Regions from separate parts of the Rahnella sp. ChDrAdgB13 genome, predicted to be linked through region 2. Evidence: predicted binding sites of a transcription regulator. Region 2 holds the regulator's gene; each other region holds the start of a gene.
The links. The regulator PurR, encoded in region 2, represses purine synthesis genes. The targets are predictions, from matches to a motif close to CANGCAAACGTTTGCNTG.
Positions count from the first base shown of each region.

Region 1: the regulator PurR is predicted to act here: its motif matches at 4,698-4,715, upstream of rfaQ (putative lipopolysaccharide heptosyltransferase III).
Region 3: the regulator PurR is predicted to act here: its motif matches at 4,024-4,041, upstream of cvpA (colicin V production protein).
Region 4: the regulator PurR is predicted to act here: its motif matches at 1,693-1,710, upstream of gcvT (glycine cleavage system aminomethyltransferase GcvT).

Region 1 covers NZ_JAEMGT010000006.1:46,956-54,679, reverse strand. The annotation lists gene waaA (lipid IV(A) 3-deoxy-D-manno-octulosonic acid transferase) at 1-79, opposite strand, end outside; gene J8X26_RS03115 (glycosyltransferase) at 207-1,193, opposite strand; gene J8X26_RS03110 (glycosyltransferase) at 1,245-2,336, opposite strand; gene J8X26_RS03105 (glycosyltransferase family 4 protein) at 2,336-3,466, opposite strand; gene rfaQ (putative lipopolysaccharide heptosyltransferase III) at 3,463-4,545, opposite strand; gene J8X26_RS03095 (polysaccharide deacetylase family protein) at 4,752-5,708, shown strand; gene J8X26_RS03090 (glycosyltransferase family 9 protein) at 5,710-6,804, shown strand; gene J8X26_RS03085 (O-antigen ligase) at 6,856-7,724, opposite strand, start outside.
Region 2 covers NZ_JAEMGT010000054.1:3,795-11,518, forward strand. The annotation lists gene cfa (cyclopropane fatty acyl phospholipid synthase) at 1-52, opposite strand, end outside; gene punC (purine nucleoside transporter PunC) at 413-1,624, opposite strand; gene punR (DNA-binding transcriptional activator PunR) at 1,761-2,666, shown strand; gene purR (HTH-type transcriptional repressor PurR) at 2,703-3,728, opposite strand; gene J8X26_RS28050 (YnhF family membrane protein) at 4,062-4,151, shown strand; gene J8X26_RS15195 (C40 family peptidase) at 4,316-5,218, opposite strand; gene J8X26_RS15200 (Grx4 family monothiol glutaredoxin) at 5,682-6,023, shown strand; gene rnt (ribonuclease T) at 6,136-6,819, opposite strand; gene gloA (lactoylglutathione lyase) at 6,956-7,363, opposite strand; gene J8X26_RS15215 (alkene reductase) at 7,526-7,724, opposite strand, start outside.
Region 3 covers NZ_JAEMGT010000031.1:108,637-116,360, reverse strand. The annotation lists gene J8X26_RS10850 (histidine ABC transporter permease HisQ) at 1-3, opposite strand, end outside; gene argT (lysine/arginine/ornithine ABC transporter substrate-binding protein ArgT) at 109-891, opposite strand; gene J8X26_RS10840 (UbiX family flavin prenyltransferase) at 1,214-1,786, opposite strand; gene purF (amidophosphoribosyltransferase) at 1,916-3,433, opposite strand; gene cvpA (colicin V production protein) at 3,464-3,955, opposite strand; gene dedD (cell division protein DedD) at 4,227-5,033, opposite strand; gene folC (bifunctional tetrahydrofolate synthase/dihydrofolate synthase) at 5,023-6,309, opposite strand; gene accD (acetyl-CoA carboxylase, carboxyltransferase subunit beta) at 6,481-7,398, opposite strand; gene J8X26_RS10810 (DedA family protein) at 7,661-7,724, opposite strand, start outside.
Region 4 covers NZ_JAEMGT010000062.1:4,979-12,702, forward strand. The annotation lists gene ubiH (2-octaprenyl-6-methoxyphenyl hydroxylase) at 1-182, shown strand, start outside; gene ubiI (FAD-dependent 2-octaprenylphenol hydroxylase) at 211-1,437, shown strand; gene gcvT (glycine cleavage system aminomethyltransferase GcvT) at 1,748-2,845, shown strand; gene gcvH (glycine cleavage system protein GcvH) at 2,906-3,292, shown strand; gene gcvP (aminomethyl-transferring glycine dehydrogenase) at 3,402-6,275, shown strand; gene J8X26_RS16175 (SDR family oxidoreductase) at 6,606-7,349, shown strand; gene J8X26_RS16180 (DeoR/GlpR family DNA-binding transcription regulator) at 7,680-7,724, shown strand, end outside.

The DNA.
Region 1 (7,724 bases), on a different contig from region 2:
ACTTCCGGCCACGTACCAGCAAACGGATCCAGATAAGAGGCTGGATGAGGTATAGAAGAACTGTATACAGCGTTTGCAACATAATATCCGTGAAGTCTCGAGTAGGGTTGGAATTCTAAGTTTTTAGCCAAATCAAAGCTAATACTTTTAACGCCAGAGGCTGGGCGGCTCACGCATCAAGATGCGGTTACCGACCGTTACGGGATCTATCCACTGATTAATTTTCGCAATTTGAAATACCGACGCCCCAGCCGCCAGCGGAGGCGCAAAGTATTGGCGTTTCGCCACATCAGGTTCCAGACACCTTGCTGGAAAATTTCCTCAACCAGCTTTTTCTTCAATGCCGGGTCTTTTATTTTGTCGACAGTATGAAGAATGCCCAGACCTTCTTTTGCTATTTGCCATTTACACGCTGGAATTTTAGCGACTTTTTCCTGATACCGATGATTAATATCATCCAGCATACGAAGAATCTTCATGTAATGATGTGCAGAGCGGACTTCAGTTACGTCACCGTCTGTTCTATGTGAAACCGAATTCGAATGGATTAAATAATCGTAGAAAATATCGCTGGTATATTGAACACGTTCTGCCGCCAGCAGAATCTCAGTCGTCCACGGAATATCCTGATGTCTGAGTCCTGGCTCGAAAGAAAAGTGATGACGTTTAATAAAATCATGATTGTAGATGTTCAGCCAAGTCACATGCAGAAACTTGCGGGAGTTGAGCGCCTGTTTCAGCCAGACGTCACCCGAAATAACGCCTGTCGAAGATAAGCGTTCTGGTGGGAAGATTGTTTTGTTTTTTTCGCTATTTTCATAGACATAGCGCCCATTACAGGTTGCCACATCCAGCGAGTTCTTTTCAGCCATCTCCAGCAGTTTCTGGTACATTCCGGGATGAATATTGTCATCGATGTCCGGAAATGCCAGATACTGGCCGGTGGCTTGTGACAAACCGTGATTACGTGCGATAGAAACGCCCTGGTTTTCAATCGTGAATACCTTGTACGCCTCAAAAGATGTCCGATAGGATTCAATAATTTCTGCACTTTTATCTGTTGAACCGTCGTTAACAATAATCATCTCAAAATCGGTTAATGCCTGCTGGATGATATTGTCGAAAAATTGGGAGAGAAATTGCTCCCCGTTATAAACGGCAACGATAATACTCAGTGAAGGGGTCTGCAGCATAATTATCCTGGAATAAACGTAGAGCAGCGGGTGCTCAGAATGAATTCTTATTTAGCTCTCAGCATTTTTTGCCAGCGAGCAATATTGTTCGCAAATAGGTGCAATGCCAAAGCCCGATAATGTTTCCTGATTGATTTCCGGGGGATTCTGGTAAATATCCACCATCACTTGCGCTAAATTATGGCTGTTCAACTGAGCCAGCCCGCGGGCAAGTTCACCTTGCAGGATTTCAGCAGGGCCGCCCGGACAATGTGTGCTGACGACCGGGGTGCCCAGAAGCAGGGCTTCAACCAATACATTCCCAAACCCTTCGCTGTCCGAACTCAGTACCAGCATTGCTGCATTTCGAATGAAAGGATATGGGTTAGGCCTGAATCCGGGAAACAGAACCCTGTCTTCTACGCCGAGATCCTGAGCTAATGTTTTCAGCTTTTCAGTTTTCGCTTCTGAACCCTGGCCCAGCAGAACCAGAGGGAGTTCGATGCGGCTTTCTGCATAAGCCTGAATCAGCCGGTCGTGACGCTTATTCTCATGAAAACGCCCCACATGGATCAGGTACGATCCCGGAGGAAGCTCACATTCCTGTGCGGCAGCCAGTCTGATTGCATCGATATCGAACGGGTTGTAGATCACCTTAAGCTGAGAGGGACGGAGTTCGAAATGGGCTAAATCATCTGCGACGGCCTGTGAAACAGTCACGATATTCCGGTCCTGATAAACCTTTTTTATCTTGAGTTTCTTCAGCCAGCGGCTCAGGCCGGTCCGGTGTCCCAGATAAGACGTTGAGAACATCCCGTGTAAACAGAACCAGACTTTATGGCGGGGGAGGTATTTGCTGCGGGAAACGATACGATCGGTTTTGTGCAGGTTTGATAATACCAAATCAAATTCGTCGCTGGATTGTACGGCCTGATCAAGCAACCGGGCACGGCGTGTAAGCTCAGTGATTTTACGCCACGGCGCACGGCATTTATCTTTTATCACCCGGTAAGTCAGACCGTCTGGCAGCGGATACTCACAAACGTCTCTTAATGAAAATAGCGAAACACGGTGTCCGGCGCGCAGAAAGCCTTCGGCTAATGTCAGAACAACCTTTTCGGCACCGCCGCCTGGCAAACCATCGATAACAATCAGAATATTTATCATCGGTTCAGAAGCTCTTTATAGAGGTTAAGAAGCTGCTCTGAAAGGTGCTGAGGCGTATTGTTCATGACCGTTTCCCGTGAGTTTAGAGACTCGCGAGAATCTACCACATTCGACGGCAGAGCCATAATCGCTTGCTGCAGGTCGTTGATATCCAGCGCATCACAAACGAATCCGTTTCTCCCATTTTCTATAAACTCGGCTCCACCACAGGTTGGGGTAGTGATCACGGGCAGGCCACAGGCCATGGCTTCGAGAATCACGTTGGGGAACGGATCGTATAGAGTAGGGAGTAGCAACCCGTCAGCCATTTGATAGAACTGCAGCGTATTTTGCTGAACGCCAAAGAAATGCACCCGATCTTTGCAGCCGCTTGCAGCCGCTAATTCGCGATACCGTGGCTCATTTTTATCTTTGCCGACAACCAGAAGATGTCGCGACGTTCCTGAAATGGCTTTAATTGCCGCGTCCAGGCCTTTACGCTCAAAGCCCGAGCCAACGTAGATCATGCAAGTCGCATTCGCCGGCACACCATATTGCTGGCGAAGCTGAGCGCGCAGCGGGGCGGTCACCGGTATGAAATGTTGGTTATTTACAGAATTATAAATGACGTGAATTTTTTCTGCGGGCACAGAAAACCGCTCAATGATTTCTTTTTTAACCATTTCGGCATTACAGATAACCGCTTTCAACTCTGGCGCGGCATACATATCCTTTTCGGCTTGCATGACGTAACGGTGAAACCTGTCGGTGAAAAGTCTTTTTGCTTTGTACTGAGGCAACAATCGCGAACGCTCTTCCAGCCATCTGACATGAACGCCATCACCGGCCCGGTATAAATCGCAGCCAGGTATCCGTTCGTGGCTTTGCACCAAATCGAATTTCTCTTTTTGCCAGATTTGCCGGGCCGCGTTGGCAAAACCGCGCTCCCTGCTTACACGACCGAATTTCCACGGGTTGCACAGATGCACATTCCAATCGGGGTTAATGTCACCCTGCCATTCGCGGGTGATGACATTAAGCTCGATATTTTGGTTTTCAAGTGCTTCCAGCGCCCGGGAAACAAACCGTTCGGCGCCTCCGTCAGGGCGGTATTTCTGGCGAACTAAAGCAAGCCGGAATGCTTTCATGCTAATAATCTCCTGGCCGCATCAGTCACGACGTCTACGGGAATGGCATTCAGATAACGTTCGGACGTGTTGGTATCGATATTGTCCGGATCAGGAAGTGGCCCGAAATCACCGGCCCAAATCACTTCACCTGTGGCTTCCCATGGGCGCCAGAAAACCAGTTTTGACGGGCCAAACAGAGCGACGAGAGGAGTTTTCAAAGCCGCCGCCATATGCATCGGGACAGAATCCACGCCGATAAATAGCGCGGCACCATCAATCAAGGCGGCAAGCTGGGGTAACGTTAATTTGCCGGCCAGAGAAATCAGATTGATCTGAGGACAAAGTTTCAGGATACGATCGACCATGGCGAGCTCGTGTTTGTCCGGCCCGGAAGTGACTATCAGTGGATAGCCTTCAGCGTGCAATTGCGTAAGCATGGCGGCCATCTTTTCTTCTGACCAGCATTTGAAGAACCATCGAGAGGTAGGCTGCACCACAATATAACGGCCAGAAACCTGATTCTGCTGTAATAAATGCTGTACCTTTTCACCGTCTTCCTGAGCATAACTCATCGTGGCTTCCGGTCTTATCAAAGGAAGCTGAAGGGGGGCCAGCAGGGAGAGGTTTTGTTCAACGGTATGAAGTGCATGATGGTTTTTCGTACTGACCAGTTGGGTGTGGCAAAAACGCCAAAATGCGCCCTGACGTTTTGGAAAATCGAAACCCAGGCGGACAGACGCGCCCGTAAGTCGGGTGGCAATGGCACTTCGCCACTGATCGCTTAAGTTGAGCGTCAGATCATAATGGCGGGACATGACCTGTTTCATTAAACGAATTTCATGAGCCATATGGGACCACACGCCGAGTTTTTTCCAGGTGCGGTCAATGCAATGCAAGTGATGAATGGAAGGATTGGCCGCCAGCATATCCCGGGTTTCCTGGTATATCAGCATATCAATTTCAGCGTCAGGATAACGCGCCTTCAATGTATTGACGACCGGGGTCGTCAGCAACATATCGCCGTGATGACGTAGTTTGATGATAAGGATACGCCTGATAGAGGAATCCGGATTTTGTGCTTGAGCAGTCGTCATAATTCATCACTGTTTAGGAATCAAAGCACGATTCTAAAGTACACTGAAGCCTCAGGCTACACCCAACACGGTTCTTGCGTTGAGGGTGAAAATCCCAAAAAATAGAAACAATCCAATAAATTGTTGTCATAGCGGTATGTTTGCATTGGCATGCCCGCGTAACCGTCATCCTGTACGTTTGATTAATAAGATAAAATTAGGCCAGTTCAATGAAAAAACCCGCATTTATCATCACCATAGATACCGAGGGTGACAATCTTTGGCAAAATCATGAGCGCATTTCCACTGAGAACACCCGCTTTCTGCCGCGATTCCAGAGCCTTTGCGAAAAGTACGCCTTTAAGCCGGTTTATCTGACGAATTATGAAATGGCGCAGGATGCTGCTTATGTGGAGTTTGCCAGTGATGTGATCCGGCGGGGGAAGGGCGAAGTTGGCATGCATTTACATGCCTGGAATAGCCCTCCGCTTGTCGCGCTGACCGATGATGACTGGCGACACAAGCCTTACCTGATCGAATTCCCGGAAGACCAAATCAAGGCTAAAGTGGCATTTATGACGAAACTGCTGGAAGACAATTTCCAGACAAAAATGCTCAGCCATCGCGCGGGTCGTTGGGCGTTTAATGAGTTTTATGCGTCGCTGCTGGTTGAGCAGGGATATCTTGTTGATTGTTCGGTGACACCGCATGTGAACTGGTCATCTTCACCGGGTAACCCTGAAGGGGCGGGCGGAACGGATTACAGCCGTTTTCCGAAAGAGGCTTATTTCATTGACCTCAATGATATTGCAAAAGCGGGCAATTCTCCGCTTCTTGAAGTCCCGATGAGTATTCAGCTTAAGCACTCGGGAATGCTCAATCATATTAAGAGCGGCTACGATAAACTTCGCGGAAAAACCCGGTCGCCTTCTACGCTCTGGTTGCGCCCATCCGGTGGCAATGTTGAGAATATGAAAAAGGTTGCTGAGCAGACTCTTAAGCAGGGTTCTGACTATATCGAGTTCATGCTGCACTCTTCAGAGTTCATGCCCGGCGGAAGCCCGACGTTCAAAAACGAACAAGACATTGAAAGACTCTACGACGATTTGGAAAAGCTGTTTAGCTGGATAAGCGAACGGGCACAGGGGATGACTCTGGCAGAATATTATCAATGGAAGATGAACTAAGATGTCGCAGAAAAGGATGAAAATATTTTGGATTAATCTTTTCTTACATTGCTATGTAAAGATTAAGCCCACTCTGAAAAGCCGGAAGTCATTCTCGGCAGAAGAGAATTTTAAAAGTATTGCTATTTACTCGACCACGGCGCTGGGCGATTTAATGTTCAATACGCCAGCCATTCGTGCGGTAAGACAACGCTATCCGGATGCGTTCATTACACTGGTCTCCAGTGAAAAAAATAAAACCCTCGTTGAGGGAAGTCTTTTTTTTGACCGGATAGTATATTGGGATGAGAAGGTAAAACACGTCAGAAAACTGGTCACACAACTTAGAGAGCGGCCGCCTGAATTAACGGTAATCTTACACTCAAAAGCACCCTACGACATTCTTAGCGCAGTGATGTCCGGCTCCCAATATATCGTCAAGGATATATACGGCGGTAAGAAGATTGGGATGGAAAAGTGGCTTGTTAATGAAGGATCGTTTTTAAGCTGCCATCTGATTCAACGAAAATTGAATATGTGCAGTTTGTTAGGTTGCGATGTATCCAATAATGAAATGGTTATTCCAGTTGATTTCACGCATCTTAATAAAGAAGCCGGAAAGAAAATTATTGGTTTTCAGATGGGCGCCTCTGAACCAATAAGATGCTGGCCAATATCAAAATTTTCTGAGCTTGCGAAAGTACTTTTCCAATTGGGGCCTGAGTATGAAGTTGTGCTGATTGGGACAAAAAAAGAACTGGCCTATGAAAAATTCTTCCTGAATTCATTGTCGGAAGATGAAGTAAAACGGGTCACCAGCTATATCGGGAAAACCGATCTGAAGCAATTGATGGGCATTATAGAAAACATGGATGTGCTCGTTACCGGAGATACCGGACCGCTTCATCTTGCCGTCGCGCTGAAAACCAAAACTGTCAGCCTTTTCGTGACAGCAAATCCTGACCATACGGGGCCTTATCAGGATATGGAATTGCATCAGGTCATGCGTGTTTCTACAGATATTAAAAATCTGGCAGCAGATATAAAAATACAGCCTTTAGCTATCATTAATGCTGAGGATGTTCTGGAAAGAATCGAATTATTGTTACCGCTCTGAGGGTGAGAGCAAGGGAATAGCTATTTTTCCCTTGCTCTGTTTCGCCATTTACTATCGGGCTTTCTTTATTTCTCCGGCCAGCAAAACACCTATCGGGAACCAGAATAAGTACCAGCTTTCGCTGGGATTACTGATATTGAACATTCCCTGCGAAACATAAAAGATCAGCATGAATATGAAGATAGCTGCCTCAAAACGTCTTTCTTCCTTGATGTAACATAACGCCCTGTAAGCGATATAACCCAGCAGCATCAGAAGTGAAATGACACCGACCAACCCGCCTTTCAGCATGCTCCCAAGATACAAGCTATGTGTCGTTGTGATGTGTTCGCCACTGTAATTAATGAAATTCAGACTCTTATCAAAACCGTAACCGAAAACTATGTCAGGAGAGATCACTTCAAACGTATGTCGCCAGATACTGAGACGTAAGTAAACCTGCGATGACAACTCCTGAAAACGTTCAATGACCATCTCAGTAATGCCAATATATGACATGGCTGTAATGACAACGGCCAGTGCGATGGCTGCAATTAAAACGTTTTTCCTGGAAAGAATTTTATAGTGTGACGTGACGATCAGCGAGATCACCAGAGCAATAAAGGGCCCGCGGCTTTGAGTGAGTAATAATGCGATGAAAAGTATAGAGGCTGTGATGATAAACACAGGTTTCTTACTCTCTTTGAACGCCAGCAATGAGAGAATTATCCCGATTGAAAAGTATCCGCCGACATCGATGACATTACTCGGGCCGGGGGATATTGGGCTCATCAGTCGGTTGGTCAGTAAATTTTGATAATCAACAACAATTAAGAAAAGCGCTAAAGCAACAAATCCGAAAATTATCGCTGCCAGAGCAATCTCTCTTTTCTCGCTGCTTAATATTTTCGCGACCATGGCGACAAAAATCAGAATGTATA
Region 2 (7,724 bases):
GATACCACTGATTGTCCTGAATGCTTTGGTCTTCTATACACGATGAACTCATAGCTTCTCCATCACTTTCTCTTCTGACTTATTAACCTGCCGGGAAAAGCAAAGGCTATTTTTGCAGGTCTTTATGAGAACAGACGACTTGCGCCACGTCCGATATTCGACACCAACAGAGGAAATTAGAAGAACGCCTGCACACAAAATGTGGGCAGGAAAATCATCCTTGAAAAACGAACCAGAATAAATAGTGTGACGCGAACCTCGCGCCGATGCTAACTATGTAATAAAAGTATTGTAAAAATGCTATTTTATTGGGTTCAGTTGAGTATAGGCTCGCTGGCTGGCATTCTCAATAGTTAATCACTACGAATGTAAATGTCCATTAAGTGATTGTTACGTAAAGTCATTATCACTATTAGTTTGCATTCCGTGCCTGCTGTTTCTGCACCGGTTCCTGTTCACCGGATTGCACTTCTTCCTGACGCAGTGACAGCCAGCGGCCTAAAACTACCAACAGTAGTGTAGACAGCATCGTGGTGACTGTCGCCATGAGTGGTTGCACAATAAATGCGGAAACCAGCAAACTCGCGAGGAAACATAGACCCAACTGCAGTGTATTTTGCAACGCCGCGGCCTTACCTGTATTAGCAGGAAATGGCATTAATGCATTTGCGACGACAATGGGATAAATCGCGCCATTCACCAAAGCCATCAGGCAGAACGGAATTAACAGACTCACCAGACTCGCATCAGTAAATATAGCCACGCCGAACAAACCCGCCACACTGACGCCATAACCTGCCAGCAGCCACGGCAGGATCTTATTCCCATCCGTTTTGCTGATCAGCACACGACACCCAAAACCGCCCAGAAGGAAAGCAATGGTCTGTGGAACATAGCTCAGGCCAATCACACCCGGCGAATACCCCATGTCGCTGAGAATAAACGGGGAACCAGTCAGCCACGCGAAAAAGCCGGCAGAGCAGGCGGCATAAATCATCACGTTACCGCTGTAAACCCGGGAAGCGAGAAGTTTCGCGAAACCGGTTTTATCAGCAGGAGCATGAACCTCTGGCGCATTTTCGCGCAGTGTGGACGTGGTGATAAGCAAGATAACGGCTACGGCGGTCAGCAGAACGAAAATCGCTTCCCAGTCAAAATGGTTGAGAACCCAGGCGCCCAGCAAAGGTGCCAGAGCAGGGGAAAGCGCAACCAGTGGCATGATGCTGGCAAAGGTTTTTTTAGCAACATCGGCAGAAAAGCGATCTACCACCAGCGCCTGCCAGGTGACGGCGGCGGCACAGACGCCGACAGCTTGCAGGAAACGCAGCGCCAGCAGGGCGCGGACATTCTCAACCCATAGCACGCCCAGACAACCGACGACAAAGAGCGCTAAGCCAATCAGCAATACCGGCTTGCGGCCAATCTTGTCGGACAACGGCCCCCACAACAGCTGACCGATGGCAAAGCCGCCAAGGAAAATACTCAGGCTGGCGCTGATCATGCCCGGGCTGGTCATCAGGCTGCTTTGCATCGCGCTGAAGGCCGGAAGGTACATATCGGTCGCTAAAAAGCCAAGCATGCTCAGCCCGGCAAGATAGAGCATAAATCCAAGTGAGGGTTTCATTATTGTCTCTTTAATTTATTTATTGCAGATGATTTGACGCGGAAATCGTATCGGATGCGGAGTTTAACGCTTTGATAACAGGCTTGTGAAACGCTAATATTTGCAATCTGCTATCAAAAATATTGAAGGCTAAACGATGTGGTCAGAATATGCACTTGAAGTGGTCGATGCCGTCGCCCGAACAGGCAGTTTTAGCGCTGCCGCGCAGGACTTGCACCGGGTTCCTTCTGCCATCAGCTACACCGTTCGCCAGCTTGAACAATGGCTGGCCGTTCCGTTGTTTGAACGCAGACATCGCGACGTTATTCTGACTCCTGCCGGTAAAGTTTTTGTCGACGAAGCGCGGGTTCTGACAAAAAAAATGATAGCGACCCGCCGCCAGTGTCAGCAGGTCGCCAATGGCTGGCGCGGAGAATTACGGGTGGCCGTTGACCGTATCGTTAAACCTGCGCGGACACGGCGGCTGGTGCTGGATTTCTATCGCCATTTCCCTGATACCGAACTCATCATTCATTCGGAAGTCTTTAACGGTGTCTGGGACGCGCTGGTCGACGGGCGGGCGGATGTCGCCATCGGCGCGACGCGGGCGATCCCCGTCGGTGGACGGTTCAATTTCCGCGATATGGGTTTTATGGACTGGCATTGTGTGGTTAGCGCGCAACATCCGCTGGCCCAGACGCAGGGAATACTGAGTGACGATCAGTTACGGCCTTATCCGGCGCTTTGCCTGGAAGATACATCGCGGACATTGCCGAAACGCGATACCTGGACGCTGGATAACCAGCGGCGGCTGGTGGTTCCCGACTGGACGTGTGCATTGGAATGTCTGAACGAAGGTTTATGTGTTGGCATGATGCCGGTTCACCGCGTGACACCCTGGATTGAACAGCAAAAATTACAGGTACTGTCGCTGGAAAATACCTTTCCGGACAGCCCGTGCTGCCTGACGTGGGATCAGAGCAATCCGTCGCCTTCGCTGGCCTGGCTGCTTGAATACATGGGAGACACGGAAACGATGAACCGGGAATGGTTGCGCGACTGAGAAAAAAACGCCTGCGGGACAGGCGTTTATTGAAAGTTAACGGCGGTAATCGCGGTACGGGCCGTCGGCTACGGAACGGCGCTCAACCAGTTTGGGATGCACTTCAATAGTCTGCGACTCTTCGCGTTTGCTGATAATTCTGTCCAGCAGCATGGTAAAGGCCATTTCGCCCAGACGTTCTTTTGGCTGATGAACTGTCGTCAGTGCCGGTGAGAAATAGCGCGCGTTACGCACGTTATCATAGCCAATCACGGAAATATCCTGCGGTACGCGCAGGCCCAGTTCATCGGCGGCACAGATTGCCCCCATCGCCATCACGTCACCGCCACAGAATACAGCCGTCGGGCGGTTTTTCTGCATCAGAATTTTGTGCATGGCCTGATAGCCCGATTCCGGCTCAAAGTCGCCCTGAACGACCCATTCTTCACGAAGAGGAATATTGGCTTCCGTCAGTGCTTTCACAAAGCCCTGGAAACGGCCGCCGCCGGTGTTTCGCGCCAGTTGCCCAGGGATCACGCCGATATCGCGATGACCGCGTTCAATCAGATAACGTCCGGCCATATAGCCGCCTTCAAACGCGTTATCGATAATGCTGTCGGTGAAATTCTTACGCGCTTCGCCCCAGTCCATCACAACCATCGGGATAGAGCGGTATTCTTCAAGCATATTCAGCAATTCGTCCGGATACTCCGCGCACATCACAAGTAAACCGTCGACGCGTTTTTGCGCCAGCATTTGCAGGTAGGCCTGTTGCTTCTCCAGATTATTGTGTGAGTTACACAAAATCAGCGTATAGCCTTTTGAGAAACAGCTGTTCTCCACGGCCTCAATCACTTCGGCGAAGTAGGGCGCTTCACTGGACGTTGCCAGCAGACCGATCGTTTTGGTGTTATTGACCTTCAGGCTGCGTGCCACAGCGCTGGGAGAATAGTGCAACTCTTTGATTGCAAGGAGAACCGCGGCTCGGGTTTCTTCGGCGACGAAACGGGTTTTATTGATGACGTGCGACACGGTTGTGGTGGAAACGCCAGCGCGCTTTGCGACATCTTTAATCGTTGCCATGTAAAAAATGACTCCTGTGCTCACGTGTTTCAGCACGTTAGCATTATGTTAATCGTTTGCTTGCGTGGATTTAACTGCTGACTTCGAAAAGGGCAGTGAAATCGTTGGGTGGATTCTTCAGAGTGAGGCGTGAAATGCTCTCGGGTGAAATCGACCGGCACACAGGCGTGGTAACCGACAATTTTCACTTATAATGCAGGAAAGTGGAAGTAAAATTGTCATGAACCTGGTGTCATTCAGCACAAGATTTTCAATGCGAATTATGAGAAAATGCGTTGGCACACATTCAGTGTGGCTATACGAACGCCACAATTTGATCCGTAAGGGGGTTTAATGGACAGCAACCTGAAATTTTCTTTGATCACTACGGTCTGCGCTTTGCTCGTGATTATTGCTTTCAGTTTCACCGCAGTGATGAACTGATTTGCGCGAAAGCCGCAATAAAAAGGGCGATTACCTATAACAGGAATCGCCCTTTTCAATTTTACGCAGTCACCCATTCCGCCGATACTCTTCCCTGCAGAAACTCTTCGTTAAATGCTATTCAATGGCTGATTAGCGAAACTTCAGACTTAACGAATTGTTTATTATCGGATCGTCTTAGGGGTCATTACCCGTCGTGCGCCTACATAATGATCTTGCCAGTAATCGTCACCCAGTGAGGTGATCTTAATGTCTTCGCCGGTGCGCGGTGACTGGATAAACTTCCCGTTTCCTACGTAAACACCGACATGGTCTGCGGCGCCGCGGTTATTAATCCGGAAGAAAACCAGATCGCCGGATTCTAATTCACCCCGTTTGACCGGGGCCGCATCGCGCAAGTGGTACATTTCATTCGCTGTGCGGGGCATTTTAATACGGATCAAATCTTTGTATGCGTAGTAAACCAGTCCGCTGCAATCGAAACCTGTATTCGGTGACGTTCCGCCCCAGCGGTAAGGTTTGCCGACCTGGTGCATCAGCTTGGTCATCGCGGTTTGTTGTGCGTGCTGATAACGTTTCTTGTGTGTTGCGCTGAGCGTTATCGGTTTACTGTCTTCTTCACGTAACTTTTTGCCTTTGCGGTGGCGGCCATACGCTTCTTTTTTACTGGCCTTTTCACTGCTGTTTTTAGCGAGAGAGCGGGTTTTCGTTTCCTTCCCTGCTTTCGCCTCGGCCCGGGTTGTCTTGAGTGTTTTTTCTTTTTTACTCTCGGCCCGCGTCTTTTTTACTGTTTTTTCAGAAGACGTCTTTCGCTTAACCAGTTCGGTACTTTTGACTTTCTTCTTCGAATTTTTTTCCTGAGTTTTAGGTTCTGAAACCGGCGCGACTTTGGTTTTCTTGCTGGTTTTCGCGGCTGCCGTTTTTCGCTTTCGGCGTTCTTCCGGCGTGACCTGGTTAACATGACTCTTTCGCTGGTCGGCAGCGACACGAGTCTGTGGCGACGCATGAGCCATATTCAGAAACAGCTGGGTAAAGAGCAGCACAAAAAGCGTGAACAGTAAGCGCATAGCTTCGTTACCATGAGTGGTAGGGTTAAACATCAGGGATGTCAGAGTATTGCCTAAAAGAACGAGACAAAACAGCACGAATTGCCTCGATTCTAGATCATATTGTGAGAAAAAGTTAATAGCTTTTTTTATGTCGAAATAACCGCCATTTTTAGTCAAAAAAATAACCACTTTTCATCATGTTATTATTTAAGTTAAAGAATGGGATTTTGCAAATCTGACATTATCGTGGAACGGCAAAAATGTTATTCTCGATGAATCTTTAAATATGTGAACCTGAACGCAAGCGCAAAAGATTGTTTAGCGAAATGCCAGTATTGAGAAAGACCCCACAAAAATTGGCGTTTTTATCTGGTGGCAGCCATCGTTACAATAGAAAGCATTGTGATTGCACACCGTCTCTGTGTGCTGCGCGTGAAGAGTAATGACCGTGACAGCCTGTACCGGCTTGAGGAAGCAAGAAATGACCACTCCAACGATTGAAAAAATTCAGAAGCAAGTTTCTGAAAACCCGATTCTGCTGTACATGAAAGGTTCTCCAAAACTGCCAAGCTGCGGTTTTTCAGCACAGGCTGTTCAGGCGCTGTCTGCGTGTGGCGAGCGTTTCGCTTACGTTGATATCCTGCAGAACCCGGATATCCGTGCTGAGATGCCAAAATTTGCTAACTGGCCAACGTTCCCGCAGCTGTGGGTTGATGGTGAGCTGGTTGGCGGTTGCGACATCGTGGTTGAGATGTTCCAGCGCGGTGAACTGCAACAGCTGATCAAAGAAACGGCTGAGAAATACAAATCCTCTGAAGAGTAATTCAGGGCGATTCAGAAATACCGTCAGCCTGACCCGGGGTTACCGGTAAAAAAAGAGCGACATTATGTCGCTCTTTTTATTTGTCATTTCGACTGCATGAAAGCCGCGAAAATTATTGCTGATTTTCTTCCGGTGCTTCTTCCACTTCGTTTTCATCCGCAGACAGTGCCAGCGGCCAGCCGCCGAGGCGTTTCCAGCGATTCACCAGCTCGCAAAACAGTTCTGCTGTGCGTTCAGTGTCGTACAGGGCGGAATGCGCCTGACTGCTGTCAAACACGATACCGGCGCTGATACAGGCCTTCGCCAGCACGGTTTGCCCGAGCACCAGCCCGCTTAACGCGGCGGTATCAAAGGTGGCAAACGGATGGAAAGGATTGCGTTTTAGCCCCGCACGTTCGGCGGCGGCCATCAGGAAACTGTGGTCAAAATTGGCGTTATGCGCCACGATAATCGCCCTGTTACAGTTCTGTTCTTTCATCCCTTTACGGATAACTTTGAAAATCTCGTGCAGCGCTTCGTATTCACTGACCGCACCACGCAACGGGTTGGTCGGATCAATACCGTTGAAAGCCAGCGCTTCCGGCACCAGCACCGAGCCTTCGAAAGGCTCAACGTGGAAGTGTACGGTTTCGTCGCTTTGCAGCCAGCCGTCCTCATCCATTTTCAGCGTGATCGCGGCAATTTCCAGCAGGGCATCAGTTTTGGCATTAAATCCGGCGGTTTCCACATCAATCACCACGGGATAAAAACCACGAAAACGACCTTTCAGGGCGTTAATGTCACTATTCTCGGCCATTAGCTTCTTAATCTTCATCGAATTCAGCGCGCATTATGACAAATTTTGTCACCCGTTACAGGGGCACGGAGAAATTGGCAATAAAAAAGGGCGCATCAGCGCCCCTGTCAGTGGTTAAGGCCATTATTGCAAAGGATTAATTTCCCAGACCCTGACCGGCATGTTTGGATTCGATCAATTCAATTTTGTAGCCATCAGGATCTTCCACGAACGCGATGATGGTTGAACCGCCTTTAACCGGGCCCGCTTCACGCGTCACTTTACCGCCCGCATTACGGATGTCTTCGCAAGTTTGCGCAACGTTATCTACGCCCAGCGCGATGTGACCATAGGCGGTACCGATGTCGTAGCTGTCTACGCCCCAGTTGTAGGTCAGCTCGATCACGGCGCCTTCACTTTCTTCGGTGTAACCCACGAAGGCCAGTGAATATTTGTACTCTGTATTTTCGCTGGTACGCAGCAGTCGCATGCCTAAAACGTCAGTATAAAAGCTGATTGAACGCGGCAGATCGCCGACGCGAAGCATGGTATGGAGTAAACGCATAATTTCCTCTTTATTCGCAGCATGATGATGATTATTTCAAGCCTAACTGATAGTGACCGGTTTGTCCGTAAAACGGCAATCAGTTGCTGAATGAGTGACCAAAAAAAGCGGCAACCGGAGGGCATCGGCTGCCGCAAAGAAGGTGTAAAAATTTATTATTGATTACAGCGTTGGGTAATCGGTATAGCCCTGAGCACCGCCGCCGTAGAAGGTTTCAGGTTTTGGTTCATTGAGTGGCGCATGTGATTTCAGGCGCTCGACCAGATCCGGGTTGGCGATGTAGCTGCGGCCAAACGCCACGGCATCGATGTAACCTTTTTCGATCAGCTCTTCGCCTTTTTCTGCGGTATACGCACCGGCA
Region 3 (7,724 bases), on a different contig from region 2:
CATGTATTTGTCCTGTCTTCAGTGGATCCCGGCGCAGGTTACGCTAACCCTGCGTCAGAACCGCAGGGAGCGGCGAACCGCTCCCTTTGGCACATCTCACAGCGCAAATCAGCCGCCGTAAACGTCAAAATCGAAGTATTTTTTGGCCAGTTTGTCGTAAGTGCCGTCTTTACGCATGCTGTCGAATGCTTTGTTTAGCGCAGCCTGCAAATCGGTTTCGTTCTTACGCAGACCCATGCCTGTGCCCACACCGAAGAATTTATCGTCTTTCACGGAAGGACCCGCGAACGCGTAATCTTTACCGGCAGCCTGTTTCAGGAAGCCTTCGCTGCCTGCCACTTCATCCTGGAAAGCCACATCCAGACGACCTGAGGCCAGATCAGCGTAGATCAGATCCTGGTTCTGGTAAGCCACCACGTTGATGCCTTTTGGCTGCCACATTGCGTTGGCATAGGCTTCCTGAGTAGAACCTTGCAGAACACCGACGTTTTTGCCTTTCAGCGCGTCCAGCGTTGGCAGAATTTTAGAACCTTTTGGCGCGATCAGACGGGCGTTAGCCGCGTACAGTTTTTCCGTGAAATCAATTTCCTGCTGACGTTTTTCAGTGATCGACAGGGAAGAGATAATCGCATCAATTTTCTTCGCTTTCAGAGAAGGGATCAGCGCATCAAAGTCACTTTCAACGTAAGTACATTTGATGGCTGCGCGTTTACACATCTCGTTAGCCAGGTCGATATCAAAACCTACCAGCTTGCCGCTGGAGTCTTTTGATTCAAATGGGGCGTAAGTCGGATCAGTACCGATATTAATTGCTTTAGGCGCGGCAGCAAATGCACTACCTGCACTGGCTAAGACCAGAACCAGCGGAAGAACCTTGAACAACTTTTTCATACATTAGCCTCAGTGATTATTCATCTGTTGTGGTTGTGTGTGCGTGAATGAACGTCTTTTTATAGTTTGCTGAACGGCGCAAATGGCTTTTTGCCAGGTTTTCTCATGCACGTTCCGTGCCGTTTCTCCGTAAGGTCATTTTCATCTCATGAAGAACGAAAACCGTTCAAAAAAGCATCGGGATAATGAAAGTTTTCAAAGGTCTGAAGGAAGAATAGCTGAAGCGCCCGTGAACACTGCACCTTAATGAATCAAATTGTGATCATTGTTGGTGCAATGTAACGGTATTGCGCAAAAGAGGTGCGTAACGCGGTGAGAAAGTTTAGTGACTGCCCTGCCATCGAACAAATAAGTCTTGCGGAAGCTCGATATCAAACTGGTCGATCACCCGGTTGACGGTCTGATCGATAATATCTTCCACGGTTGCCGGCCGGTGATAAAACGCCGGAACCGGCGGCATAATAATCGCGCCCAGCTCGGCGGCCTGCGTCATCAGCCGTAAATGCCCCAGATGCAGCGGGGTTTCACGCACGCAAAGTACAAGGCGTCGCCTTTCCTTGAGCACAACATCCGCCGCGCGCGTCAGTAAACCGTCGGTATAACTGTTCACAATGCCGGAAAGGGTTTTGACCGAACAAGGCAAAATCACCATGCCCGTGGTTTTAAATGAGCCGGAGGAGATACTGGCGGCGATATCGCGGGAATCATGCACGACGTCGGCCAGCGCCTGAACATCGCGCAGTGTCAGATCCGTTTCCAGCGTCAGCGTCTGGCGGGCGGCATTGCTCATCACCAGATGGGTTTCAATATCCGGTACGCTCTGCAAAACCTGCAAAAGCCTGACACCATAAATTGCGCCGCTGGCGCCGGAAATACCGACAATAAGTCGTTTCATGAACACTGCCTTAGAAAATGTTACCGGACCTGATGCCGCCAATACTGACATAAATTCAGACATAAAAAAACGCGCCCGCCCGGAGTTCACCGGAGGAGCGCGTTTAAGCGGATGTCAGCAACCGGCTAATCAGCCTTCGTTGTGCATCTCAAGGTTTTCCGCTTCCTGCTGACCACGCAACGCCTGAGCGTCGTCGTTGCGCAGCGCTTCGAGGTATTCCAGATAGTTCTGGTCAACGTCTTTGGTGACGTATACACCGTCGAACACGGAACATTCGAATTTCTCGATGTCGGTATTGTCTTCTTTCACTGCGGCGATAAGGTCGCTCAGGTCCTGGAAGATTAACGCATCGGCACCAATGATCTGGTTGATTTCGCTGACTTCGCGACCATGAGCAATCAGTTCATTTGCGCTTGGCATATCGATGCCGTAAACGTTCGGGAAACGAATTTCCGGCGCCGCAGAGGCCAGATAAACACGTCGTGCACCGGCTTCACGCGCCATCTCAACAATTTGCTGAGAGGTAGTGCCGCGCACGATGGAGTCATCGACCAGCAGCACATTTTTATCACGGAACTCAGCGCGGTTAGCGTTCAGTTTACGACGTACAGATTTACGGCGTTCCTGCTGGCCCGGCATGATAAAGGTACGGCCTACATAGCGGTTTTTCACAAAACCCTGACGGTACGGTTTATCCAGAATACGCGCGATTTCCAGCGCGATATCGCAGGAGGTTTCCGGGATCGGAATGACCACATCGATATCCAGATCTTCCCATTCACGGGCAATTTTTGCGCCCAGCTTTTCACCCATACGGACACGGGCGCTGTAGACGGAAATTTTGTCGATGAAGGAGTCCGGACGCGCGAAATACACATACTCGAACAGGCACGGATTGTACTGAGGATTCTCAGCACACATGCGGGTAAACAGCTGGCCTTTCTCGGTGATGTACACCGCTTCGCCCGGCGCGACGTCACGCAGGAACTCGAAGCCCAGCGTATCAAGCGCTACGCTTTCAGATGCGACCATATACTCGTTGCGGCCATCTTCCAGCGTACGTTTACCGATAACCAGCGGACGGATACCGTGCGGGTCGCGGAACGCCAGCATACCATGGCCGATGATCATCGCCACGCAGGCATAAGCACCACGAATTTTCAGGTTCACGGCAGCCACAGCGGCGAAAATGTTGTCGGCTTCCAGCGGGTAATGCTGGAAACGGTCCAGTTCACTCGCCAGGATATTGAGCAAGATTTCAGAATCGGAAGTCGTGTTCACATGACGGCGCTGGCCTTCGAACAGGTTGCTTCTTAATTCGTGAGCATTGGTCAGGTTACCGTTGTGGGCGAGTGTGATGCCGAACGGAGAGTTGACGTAAAAAGGTTGAGCTTCTGAGGCACTGGAACTGCCAGCCGTTGGATAGCGAACATGGCCGATACCCATGTTGCCTTGTAAGCGTTGCATATGGCGGGCTTCAAAAACATCTTTCACCAGGCCATTGGCTTTCCGTAAACGGAAATTGTTATTGGCATCGATGGTGGTGATGCCAGCAGCATCCTGCCCACGGTGTTGTAGCACCGTTAACGCGTCATAAATCGACTGGTTTACCGGCATGAAACCGGCGATACCGACAATACCGCACATGTTGTCTTTTCCTCTTCAGCGCTGCCAGAACTAAATATGTTTTGGCAAGAAACTCGACGTGCTCTGCAGGTAGTCAAAGAACCACCTGATGATATAACTGAACTGTGGGATCAACTGGGATTGTTTCCAGTCGTCACTTTGCGAAAAACTGGTGAAGGTATCCAGGAAGAACAGCATCGCGGAGACGATAAGTACGCCGCGCAGTGCGCCGAAGCACACACCTAACACCCTGTCAGTGCCGGACAACCCGGTTTTTTCAACCAGTGAACTGATCACATAGTTGACAATTGCACCTACGATCAACGTCGCGATGAACAAGATGGCAATTGCGATCCCGTTTCGAACTAACTCATCTTCGAAACGCGTGAAGTAGATGGCGAGATACGGGTAATAATGACTGGCTACAAAGAAGGCGCAAGCCCAGGTAACCAGTGATAAAGCCTCGCGAACAAAGCCACGGATTAAACTGACTAAAGCAGAAAATCCGATAACCGCAATGATGACGTAATCAATCCAGACCATTAACAATTCCAGTGTCTAATCCAGTCGCGTCTACCCCGGCATCCAAATCGCTGCGAATTCTAACAGAAAAAGAAAACGTTTGCGTAGCGGAAATCAGCCGGTCAGACAAATTAATAATAGCGATTAAAAAAACCTCAACCGCAGCATAAACCTATAAAATCCCAACCCGGCGATCTTATAGAAAAAGGGCACAAATCGCTTGTGCCCTCCCTGGTATTTTTTGTGTTTTTAGTGCCTTCCGGCCTCCCCGCTCTCACGGGGAACCGCAAGATTAGTGCGCCGAATAAGCGCGCACCTGTCCGCCTAACCCGCTGAGCTGTTGCAGCTGAGGGAGTGAAGCTTCCAGTTTTTGTTTTGACGCATCCGGGCCCACATAAAGCCGCGTGATTTGTCCCTGCACCGGCGTCGCCGGAACAGAATAAGCACGGAACCCGGAAAGCCGCAGAGTCGCAACAATCTCGGTCGCTTTCGCCGCATTTTTCAATGCGCCGAGCTGCACAACATAAGACTGACCCGCCGGCGCTTTTTCTTCCGGCGCAGGCTTAGGCTGTTCCACGGCTTTCGGTTGTTCAACCGGTTTCGGCTGTTCAGCGACGACCTTCGGTTGCTCGACCGGCTTCGGCTGTTCGACCGGTTTTGGTTTCACCACCGGTTTGGCTTCCGCCAGCGGTTTAGGTTCAATCGTTTTTGGCTTCTGCTGAACAGGTTTTGCTGGCGCCGTTTGCACCGGTTTCTTCTGCTCAGGCAGCGTCGTGACCGGCGGTGCTTCGACCGTCGTATTCCCCGGCGCTACGTTGCCATGATTTGCGGCATTGGTATTGGTTGCCGCACTGTCGATGTCCTGCGCACCGTTCATAGCCTGATTTGCGCCTTCCGGCGGCTGAGCGGGCAATGACTGCGTGACAGGCGGTACAGAATCCTGTTCCTCAACATCACCCGGTTTTGGCACCAATGGAATAGACGCAAATTCGTCTTCATAATGCTTTTTCTTGCCGTCGAGTAAACCGGGCAAAATGATAACGCCCAGCGCCACCAGAATGACCGTCCCGACCAGACGATTTTGAAACTTACTTGCCACTGTTTTTCCCCGTGTCGATAGCATCCATTACGTGAGCTACGGTGTGGAACGAACCGCAGACAATCACAATATCCTGAGGAGCCGCCTCCTGCATAGCCTGTCTCCAGGCAGACTCCACATCATCAAACCGGCGCGCCTGATTCAGGTGCGAGGCCAGTTCTTCAACGCTGGCGCCACGTGGCCCTTCCAGCGGTGCGCAATACCATTCATCCACCTGAGGCGAAAGACAAGCCAGCGTACCGGCAATATCTTTGTCTTTCAACATTCCCACCACCGCACGCACTTTCCCGCCATGGCGCGGCTGTTCAGCCAGGCGTCCGGCCAGATAAGCCGCGGCGTGCGGGTTGTGCGCGACGTCAAGGATCAGGCGTGGCGATTCACTGACCGTCTGGAAACGCCCCGGCAGCGCAGCACGCTGTAAGCCGCTGCGTAACGCCTCTTCAGGAATATCCAGCGCCGAATAATGCAACGCGGCCAGTGCCGTCGCGGCATTCGGCAGCGGAACATTCGGCAGCGGCAATCCGTCCAGTATGGTGACTTCTTCGCCATCCTGCAAAGCCGCCCAGCGCCAGTTTCCGGCGTTTGCCGCGAAATTCCAGCTCTCACCCCGGCGGTATAAATCTGCATGTTTCTCTTTTGCCACATTGGCAATAGATAGCGGCATATCCGGCTCACCGACTACGGCTGGTTTGCCTGAACGGAAAATACCGGCTTTCTCGCGGCCAATGCTCTCGCGATCTGAGCCGAGCCAGTCAGTATGATCCAGCGCGATGCTGGTGACGACCGATACGTCCGCATCAACGATATTGGTCGCATCCAGACGCCCGCCCAGCCCGACTTCGAGGATAACAATATCCAGCTTCGCCTGTTTGAACAGCTGTAACGCCGACAGCGTGCCGTACTCGAAATAGGTCAGGGAAATATCGCCCCGCCCGGCTTCCAGCAGCGCAAAAGAGGCACAGTGCGCAGACTCAGGCAACTCTGCGCCCTGAATACGGACGCGCTCGGTATAGCGGACAAGGTGCGGGGAACTGTAAACGCCCACACGGTAACCCGCGGCCATCAGAATGGCTTCCAGCGTCGCACAGGTGGTGCCTTTGCCGTTGGTTCCTGCGACGGTAAAGACGCGTGGCGCAGGTGTCAGCAAATCAAGTTTTGTCGCCACCGCTTTGACCCGGTCAAGGCCAAGCTCGATAGCCTGAGAATGGAGGTTTTCAAGATAATAAAGCCACGTGGCCAAAGGCGACGTGGCTTGAGGGATAAGTTGATTTTGCATGAGTCCCGTTCAACCTGAGTTAGGTTCACTTCGACACTACATCACCAGACTGTGATAGCAGGCAATGCCCTCTTTGTCAGAACTGACGAAGAGTAAAAGCACAGCCAGGAGGTGCCGGGCGGCATAAAACAGGTTACCGCCCGAAAACTGACCGGCTTTTACCTCGTCCGATCAGGCATCCTGATGATGGTCAGCGGCAGAACCGTTGACAGGAACATGGACGTCAACCACATTCGGCTCCGGGTGCCCGGTCAGTTTCGCCAGAACGCTGCCGAGTTTGGCGCGCATGTCCGGACGACGCACGATCATATCAATCGCGCCTTTCTCAATCAGGAATTCACTGCGCTGGAAGCCCGGCGGCAGCTTTTCACGAACTGTTTGCTCGATAACACGTGGACCGGCGAAACCGATCAGCGCTTTCGGCTCAGCGACGTTGATGTCGCCCAGCATTGCCAGGCTGGCAGAAACGCCACCCATGGTCGGGTCAGTCAGTACAGAAATGTACGGCAGACCGCGTTCCTGCAATTTCGCCAATGCGGCGCTGGTTTTCGCCATCTGCATCAGCGACATCAGCGCTTCCTGCATACGCGCACCGCCACTGGCAGAGAAGCATACCAGCGGGCAGTTATCTTCCATCGCCTGTTCAACGGCACGCACAAAGCGAGCCCCCACCACCGACGCCATTGAACCGCCCATGAAGGCAAATTCAAAAGAAGCTACCACGATTGGCATACCGAACAGCGTGCCTTTCATGACGATCAGGGCGTCTTTTTCGTTGGTTTCTTTCTGTGCAGCAACCAGACGATCTTTGTATTTTTTGGAATCTTTAAACTTCAGAACATCTTTAGGCTCAAGCTCGCTGCCTAATTCAACCTCACTACCCTCGTCCATGAAAGTGGACAGACGCATACGCGCGGTAAGACGCATATGGTGGTCACACTTAGGGCAAACCATGAGGTTGCGCTCAAGCTCGGCGCGGTAAAGAACCTGCCCGCAGCTGTCACATTTAGTCCAGACGCCCTCAGGAATACTTGCCTTACGGGTTTGCGAGTCAGTGCTCTTACTAAGAATTCGTTCAATCCAGCTCATCGATAACCTTTCTGTTTGAACCCGGCCGAAGCCAGTCCGCTGTTCATGCTGTAACAAGTCCCCTGAAACCTACCCAAATACGCCTGCGCACGGAGTGTCAAAAAACCTCACACACCGCATTGCAGAAGGGTTGTTCGCAGGAACAGACCATAAATTGTCGCTCATTAAACCATAACGGCCAGACACTGTGGATAAAAAACTGGTCCACCCTCTGGTTTAATGTCTTAAATTTTAAAGCGCTTGCGCAAAAAATCGCCGCAGATTAATCCTGCTGACGCTTTTCTTTCGCCGCTGCGCGTTTGTGCCGCCAGACTTCTACCACACCC
Region 4 (7,724 bases), on a different contig from region 2:
AGAACCGCCGTCAGCCCGATCAGCTGGCGACCGTCGGCGTGACCGACGGCCTGATCCACCTCTTTGCCAACCGTTATCTGCCGTTAATGGTTGGCCGCAATCTGGGTTTACTGGCGATGGAAGGCATCACGCCGTTGCGCGATGCGTTTACCCGACGGACGCTCGGCTGGGTTGACCGTTAATTCCGTTCCGGGCTTTACAGGAAAAATTATGCAATCTTTTGATGTGGTTATCGCCGGGGGCGGAATGGTCGGTCTGGCGCTGGCATGTGGTTTACAGGGCAGCGGTCTGCGCGTTGCGGTGCTGGAAAACCAGCTGCCGGATCTCGATTCGCCATTGCCGGAACAGCCGGGTCTGCGCGTTTCTGCCATCAACGCCGCCAGCGAGCGCCTGCTCAAATATATCGGCGTCTGGGACAACATCATCGCTCAGCGCGCCAATGCGTATCAGGGAATGGAAGTCTGGGATCGCGACAGCTTCGGTAAAATTGCATTTAGTGGCGAAGAATATGGGTTCAGTCATCTCGGGCACATTATTGAGAATCAGGTGATCCACCGCGCCCTGTGGCAGCGTGCGGAAAAATCTTCCGACATCACTTTGCTTGCGCCGGCCACACTGAAAAACGTGGCGTGGGGCGAGAATGAGGCGTTTATCACCCTTAATGACGATCGCCAGCTCAGCGCGCGGTTAGTGGTCGGAGCGGACGGTGCCCAGTCCTGGCTGCGTCAGCACGCCGACATTCCGCTGACATTCTGGGATTATCGCCATCATGCACTGGTGGCGACCATCCGCACTGAAGAGCCGCACCAGTCTGTTGCACGTCAGGTATTCCACGGCGAAGGCATTCTGGCGTTTCTGCCGCTGGCTGATGCGCATTTGTCTTCTATCGTCTGGTCAGTTTCGCCGGATGAAGCTCAGCGTCTGAGCGCGCTGGAGCCTGAGGAGTTCAACAAAATCCTCGCCAGCACTTTTGACCTGCGCCTGGGTATTTGTACCGTTGAAAGTGAGCGCCTGACCTTCCCGCTGACCGGCCGTTATGCCCGCAGCTTTGCCGGACAACGTCTGGCGCTGGTCGGTGATGCCGCGCACACCGTGCACCCGCTGGCAGGACAGGGCGTCAATTTAGGTTTCATGGATGCCGCAGAACTGGCATCGGAAATCAGACGCCTGCAAAAAGAAGGCAAAGATTTCGGCCAGCATATGTACCTGCGTCGTTACGAGCGCCGCCGCAAACACAGCGCCGCGCTGATGCTGGCGGGTATGCAGGGCTTCCGCGAATTGTTTGCCGGTGACAATCCTGCCAAAAAACTGCTGCGCGATATTGGTCTTACGCTGGCGGATTCTCTGCCGGGCGTGAAACCAAAACTGGTGCGTCAGGCGATGGGGCTGAATGATTTACCGGAGTGGTTACAGGACGATTTACTTCGATTGAAATAATCTAATTTCAGCTCGGTTTTTCCATTACATTTTCTAATCCGGGGCCGGATTTCTCATTCTGCAAATGGTGAGAAATCTGGCCTTGTCGTTATATAACATCGATATTTTTGATGTTTATTTGTAGATTTTGCGCCACAAACCCCAGTTTACCAGTCAAAAACTCTGCACAATGCCCTTGTGAAATCACTGACGTTTATCCCGCTCTGCATATTTTAACTTATGGTTAGTGAGCTTATTCAGTGGTAAGTTCGAGCAAAGGGTATCGTTTGCGCGGTGTGCTGTTTATGCACTTAATTAAATGAGGAATAAGATGGTTAAGCAGACTCAGCTTTATGAACAACATGTTGCGTGTGGCGCGCGTATGGTCGATTTCCACGGCTGGATGATGCCATTGCATTACGGCTCTCAGCTGGATGAACACCACATTGTGCGTCAGGATGCCGGTATGTTTGACGTCTCGCACATGACCATCGTTGATCTGCACGGTGCCCGTACCCGTGAATTCCTCCGTTACCTGCTGGCGAATGATGTCGCCAAACTCACCGTTCCCGGTAAAGCGCTTTATACCGGCATGCTCAATGCGTCCGGCGGCGTGATCGACGACCTGATCGTTTACTTCCTCAACGAAAACTATTTCCGCCTGGTGGTGAACTCCGCGACCCGGGAGAAAGACCTGGCATGGATTTCGCAGCATGCAGAACCGTATGGCATCGAACTGACCGTGCGTGATGACTTAGCGCTGGTAGCCGTGCAGGGCCCTCATGCAAAGGAAAAAGCAGAAACCCTGTTTACCGCTGAACAAAAACAAGCGGTCGCGGGGATGAAGCCGTTCTTCGGCGTTCAGGCGGGTGACCTGTTTATCGCCACCACCGGTTATACCGGTGAAGCGGGTTATGAAATCGCACTCCCGCAAGAACAGGTTGCTGATTTCTGGCAGAAACTGCTGGCAGCAGACGTGAAACCTGCCGGTCTGGGCGCGCGCGACACGCTGCGTCTGGAAGCGGGTATGAATCTTTACGGTCAGGAAATGGACGAAGGCGTTTCACCGCTGGCAGCCAACATGGGCTGGACCATCGCCTGGGCACCTGAAGACCGCAACTTTATTGGCCGTGACGCACTGGAAAGACAGCGCGAGCAGGGCACCGAACAGCTGGTCGGTTTAGTGATGACAGAGAAAGGCGTATTGCGTAACGAACTGCCGGTGCGATTCACCGACAGCGCGGGCAACACGCTGGAAGGCGTGATTACCAGCGGCTCATTTTCTCCGACGCTCGGCTACAGTATTGCTCTGGCACGCGTTCCGGCAGGCATTGGCGAGCACGCCATTGTGCAAATCCGTAACCGCGAAATGCCGGTGAAAGTCACCAAACCAGGTTTTGTCCGCAATGGCAAACCGCTGGCGCAGTAAAAATTTGAGATAAAATTATCCAGTTAACGCTGAATTAAGCACTTTTTTGGAGAAAATATAATGAGCAATGTTCCAGCAGATTTGAAATATGCCTCTTCCCACGAGTGGGTACGTTCAGAAGGCAACGGCGTTTACACCGTAGGTATCACTGAACACGCGCAGGAATTACTGGGCGACATGGTTTTCGTTGATTTGCCAGAAGTGGGCCGTGAAGTCGCCGCAGGTGAAGACTGCGCCGTGGCGGAATCGGTTAAAGCGGCTTCCGATATTTATTCTCCAGTCAGCGGCGAAATCGTTGCGGTTAACGGCGAACTGGAAGGTTCTCCGGAACTGGTCAACAGCGAGCCGTACGGCGCAGGTTTCCTGTTCCAGATTAAAGCGTCAGACGAAAGCGAACTGGCTAATCTGCTTGATGCAGAAGCCTATGCTGCTTCTGTAGACGAATAATCAGGACTGCAATGCCCGCCCCGCAACCCGTTTGCGGGGTGAATTCAAGACCCGTAGCTTTTGTCAGTATCCCAAGACACCTCCAGCAGATTTCAGGAATGCGTAGCAAATGACTCAGACTCTCAGCCAACTCGAAAACAACGAAGCCTTTATCGGCCGTCACATTGGTCCGTCTTCTCAGCAGCAGCAACAGATGCTGGATACGGTCGGTGCAGACTCGTTAAACGCGCTGATCCAGCAGATCGTTCCGGTCGATATTCAGCTGCCGGGGCCACCGGCCGTCGGTGATGCCGTGACGGAACATCAGGCGCTGGCTGAGCTGAAAGCCATTGCCAGCCAGAACCAGCGCTATAAATCCTACATCGGTATGGGTTACAGCGCGGTGCTGACACCGCCGGTTATCCTGCGCAATATGCTGGAAAATCCGGGCTGGTATACCGCGTATACTCCGTATCAGCCGGAAGTGTCGCAGGGCCGTCTTGAAGCGTTGCTGAATTTCCAGCAACTGACATTAGATCTGACCGGTCTGGATCTGGCTTCTGCTTCTTTGCTCGATGAAGCAACCGCTGCGGCAGAAGCGATGGCGCTGGCAAAACGCGCCAGCAAACTGAAAGATGCTAACCGCTTCTTCGTGGCGGATGACGTGCATCCGCAAACGCTGGACGTGGTTCGCACCCGTGCGGAAACGTTCGGTTTTGACATCATCGTTGATAAAGCTGAAAAAGTGCTCGAACTGGAAGGCGTGTTTGGCGTGCTTTTACAGCAGGTCGGCACTACCGGCGAAGTGCACGATTACACTGCGCTGCTGGGCGAACTGAAATCCCGCAAAATTATCACCAGCGTTGCCGCTGATATTATGGCGCTGGTGCTGCTGGCCGCACCGGGCAGGCAGGGCGCAGACGTCGTCTTTGGTTCGGCGCAACGCTTTGGCGTACCGATGGGTTACGGCGGTCCGCACGCGGCATTCTTTGCCTGCGTAGACGAATTCAAACGCTCCATGCCGGGCCGTATCATCGGCGTTTCCCGCGATGCTGCAGGTAAAACAGCCCTGCGCATGGCGATGCAAACCCGCGAGCAACATATCCGCCGCGAAAAAGCCAACTCCAACATTTGTACCTCGCAGGTTTTACTGGCCAATATTGCCAGCCTTTATGCGGTATTCCACGGCCCTGAAGGCCTGAAACGCATTGCGTCACGCATTCACCGCCTGACCGACATCCTGGCCGCTGGCCTGAAACAGGGCGGTCTGACGCTGCGTCATAACACCTGGTTCGATACACTGACTGTTGAAGTCAAAGACAAAGCCGCCGTGCTGGAACGCGCGCTGAGCTTCGGCCTGAACCTGCGTACTGACATTCACGGCGCAGTCGGTATCACGCTCGACGAAGCGACCTCCCGCGAAGACGTTCAGGTGCTTTTCGCTGCCCTGCTGGGTGACGATAACGGTCTGGATATCGACAAGCTGGACAATGCCGCATCGACCGACAGCAACTCGATTCCTGCGGCCATGCTGCGTGTGGATCCGATCCTCACCCATCCGGTATTCAACCAGTACCACAGCGAAACCGAGATGATGCGTTATATGCACCGTCTGGAGAAAAAGGATCTGGCGCTGAATCAGGCGATGATCCCGCTGGGTTCCTGCACCATGAAACTGAATGCTGCGGCAGAAATGATCCCGATAACCTGGCCGGAATTCGCCGAACTGCATCCGTTCTGCCCGACAGAACAGGCGGGCGGTTATCAGCAAATGATCGGTCAGCTGTCACAATGGCTGGTTCAGCTCACCGGTTACGACGCTGTCTGTATGCAGCCAAACTCCGGCGCGCAGGGTGAATATGCGGGTCTGCTGGCCATCCGTCGTTACCACGAAAGCCGTAACGAAAGTGGTCGTCACATCTGCCTGATCCCAAGTTCAGCACACGGCACCAACCCGGCATCTGCACAGATGGCGAGTATGACCGTGGTGGTGGTGGCTTGTGATAAGCAAGGCAACATTGACCTGAGCGACCTGCGTGAGAAAGCGGCGAAAGCGGGTGACGAACTGTCTTGTATCATGGTGACGTACCCGTCAACGCACGGCGTTTACGAAGAAACTATCCGTGAAGTTTGCCAGATTGTGCATCAGTACGGCGGTCAGGTTTACCTCGACGGCGCGAACATGAACGCACAGGTCGGCATCACCACGCCGGGTTACATCGGTGCTGACGTCTCGCACCTTAACCTGCACAAAACCTTCTGTATCCCGCACGGCGGCGGCGGTCCGGGCATGGGGCCGATTGGTGTGAAAGCGCATCTGGCACCGTTTGTTCCGGGTCACAGCGTGGTACAGATTGACGGCGTGCTGACGCAAAACGGTGCGGTTTCTGCGGCGCCGTTCGGCAGCGCGTCAATCCTGCCAATCAGCTGGATGTACATCCGTATGATGGGCGCGGAAGGCCTGAAACAAGCCAGCCAGGTCGCTATCCTTAACGCCAACTACATCGCTACCCGTCTGAAGGACGCGTATCCGGTGCTCTACACTGGCCGCGACGGTCGTGTGGCACACGAATGTATTCTGGATATCCGTCCGCTGAAAGAAACCACCGGTATCAGCGAAATGGATATCGCTAAACGCCTGATCGACTACGGATTCCACGCCCCGACCATGTCCTTCCCGGTTGCCGGCACGCTGATGGTTGAGCCAACCGAATCAGAAAGCAAAGTGGAACTGGATCGCTTTATCGATGCGCTGCTGGCAATCCGCAGTGAAATCGACCGCGTAGCGAAAGGCGAATGGCCGCTGGAAGACAACCCGCTGGTGAATGCACCGCACGTGCAGAATGAGCTGGTCAGCGACTGGAGCCATCCGTACACCCGCGAAGTGGCGGTATTCCCGGCCGGGTACGACAACAAATACTGGCCGACCGTGAAACGTCTGGATGACGTGTACGGGGACAGGAATTTGTTCTGTTCATGTGTGCCGATGTCAGATTACGAGTAAGACTCGTTTTGACTGAGGCCGCCATTATCTGCGGCCTCAGCTAACGTCTAAATCAGGGGCGTGGGCGCCGGCCCACACCGGGTTAAGGGGCGTAAACGCGCCCCTTAACAATCCTGCGTTTTTTCACTCTGCGCTGTCGCATTTACGATGGACATGCTTTGTTAAAATAGTGAGTGGCGTAGATTCAGGTGCTTCGCACTGACTTCTCTTGGCCTTCAAGCCATAGGTCTTGAAGCCGCTCCGTTCAGCTGAATTTTGAGCACGCCAATTACGTTTTCTAAAAGATAAACCCCCTGTGTTTTTGAATTTAAGATCCCACTGGAGTATTCAATGAAAATCGCTCTCGTCACCGGCGGTAGCCGCGGTATCGGCCGTGCAACCGCGATCCTCCTCGCGCAGCAGGGTTACGCCGTCGGCGTCAACTATCTGAATAACGAAACCGCTGCACAATCTGTCGTCGATGAAATTCAACAGGCCGGTGGCAAAGCCATTGCGCTTCAGGCTGATATTGCCGACGAAACGCAGGTGGTCGCGATGTTTAAACGCCTGGGCGAAGAACTCGGGACAATCACCGCGCTGGTGAATAATGCCGGGATTTTGTTCCAGCAGACCACCATTGAAAATCTCTCCGCTGAACGCATCAATAAAGTGCTGTCCACCAACGTGACGGGCTATTTCCTGTGCTGCCGCGAGGCGGTGAAAATCATGTCGCACCGGCACGGCGGAAAGGGCGGGACGATTGTGAATGTCTCTTCCGCGGCTGCCCGTCTGGGTGCGCCGGGCGAATATGTTGATTACGCCGCGTCAAAAGGGGCGGTGGATACCCTGACCACCGGTCTGGCGCTGGAAGTGGCGGCGTACGGTATTCGCGTTAACTGCGTGCGGCCCGGTCTGATTTATACCGAAATGCACGCCAGCGGCGGTGAGCCGGGACGCGTCGATCGCGTGAAGGCCAATCTGCCGATGCAGCGCGGTGGCCAGCCGGAAGAAGTGGCGCAGGCGATTTACTGGCTGCTCTCCGATTCCTCCTCCTACGTCACCGGCAGCTTTCTCGATCTGGCGGGTGGGAGATAATACTTTCTTCGGATGCAGAAGCGCCTTAAGGCGCTTTTTTTATGTCCAAACGGTCAACTCCACACAAACGGTCATAACCGGTCATGAGAAACCACGAGGAATTGTGACCGTTTGCAAAACTGTTGCTGTCTTGTTGCAACGCAAATGACGATTTAATGCCGTTCCCGCCACAGATCCAAACTTTAACATTTCATCTTTTCTCAGCTTTTCGTGACAAATATCACATGACGGCGGTGGCAAAAAATGCACACAGCCGCGTTTGAGGCACTGCGCATTCCACAACCACCGGGCTGCGTATCCTGTTTGACATCGGGAAAGAGGAATCACCACATGCTGCCAGTAGAGCGACATCGTTTTATTACCGAAATTCTCACC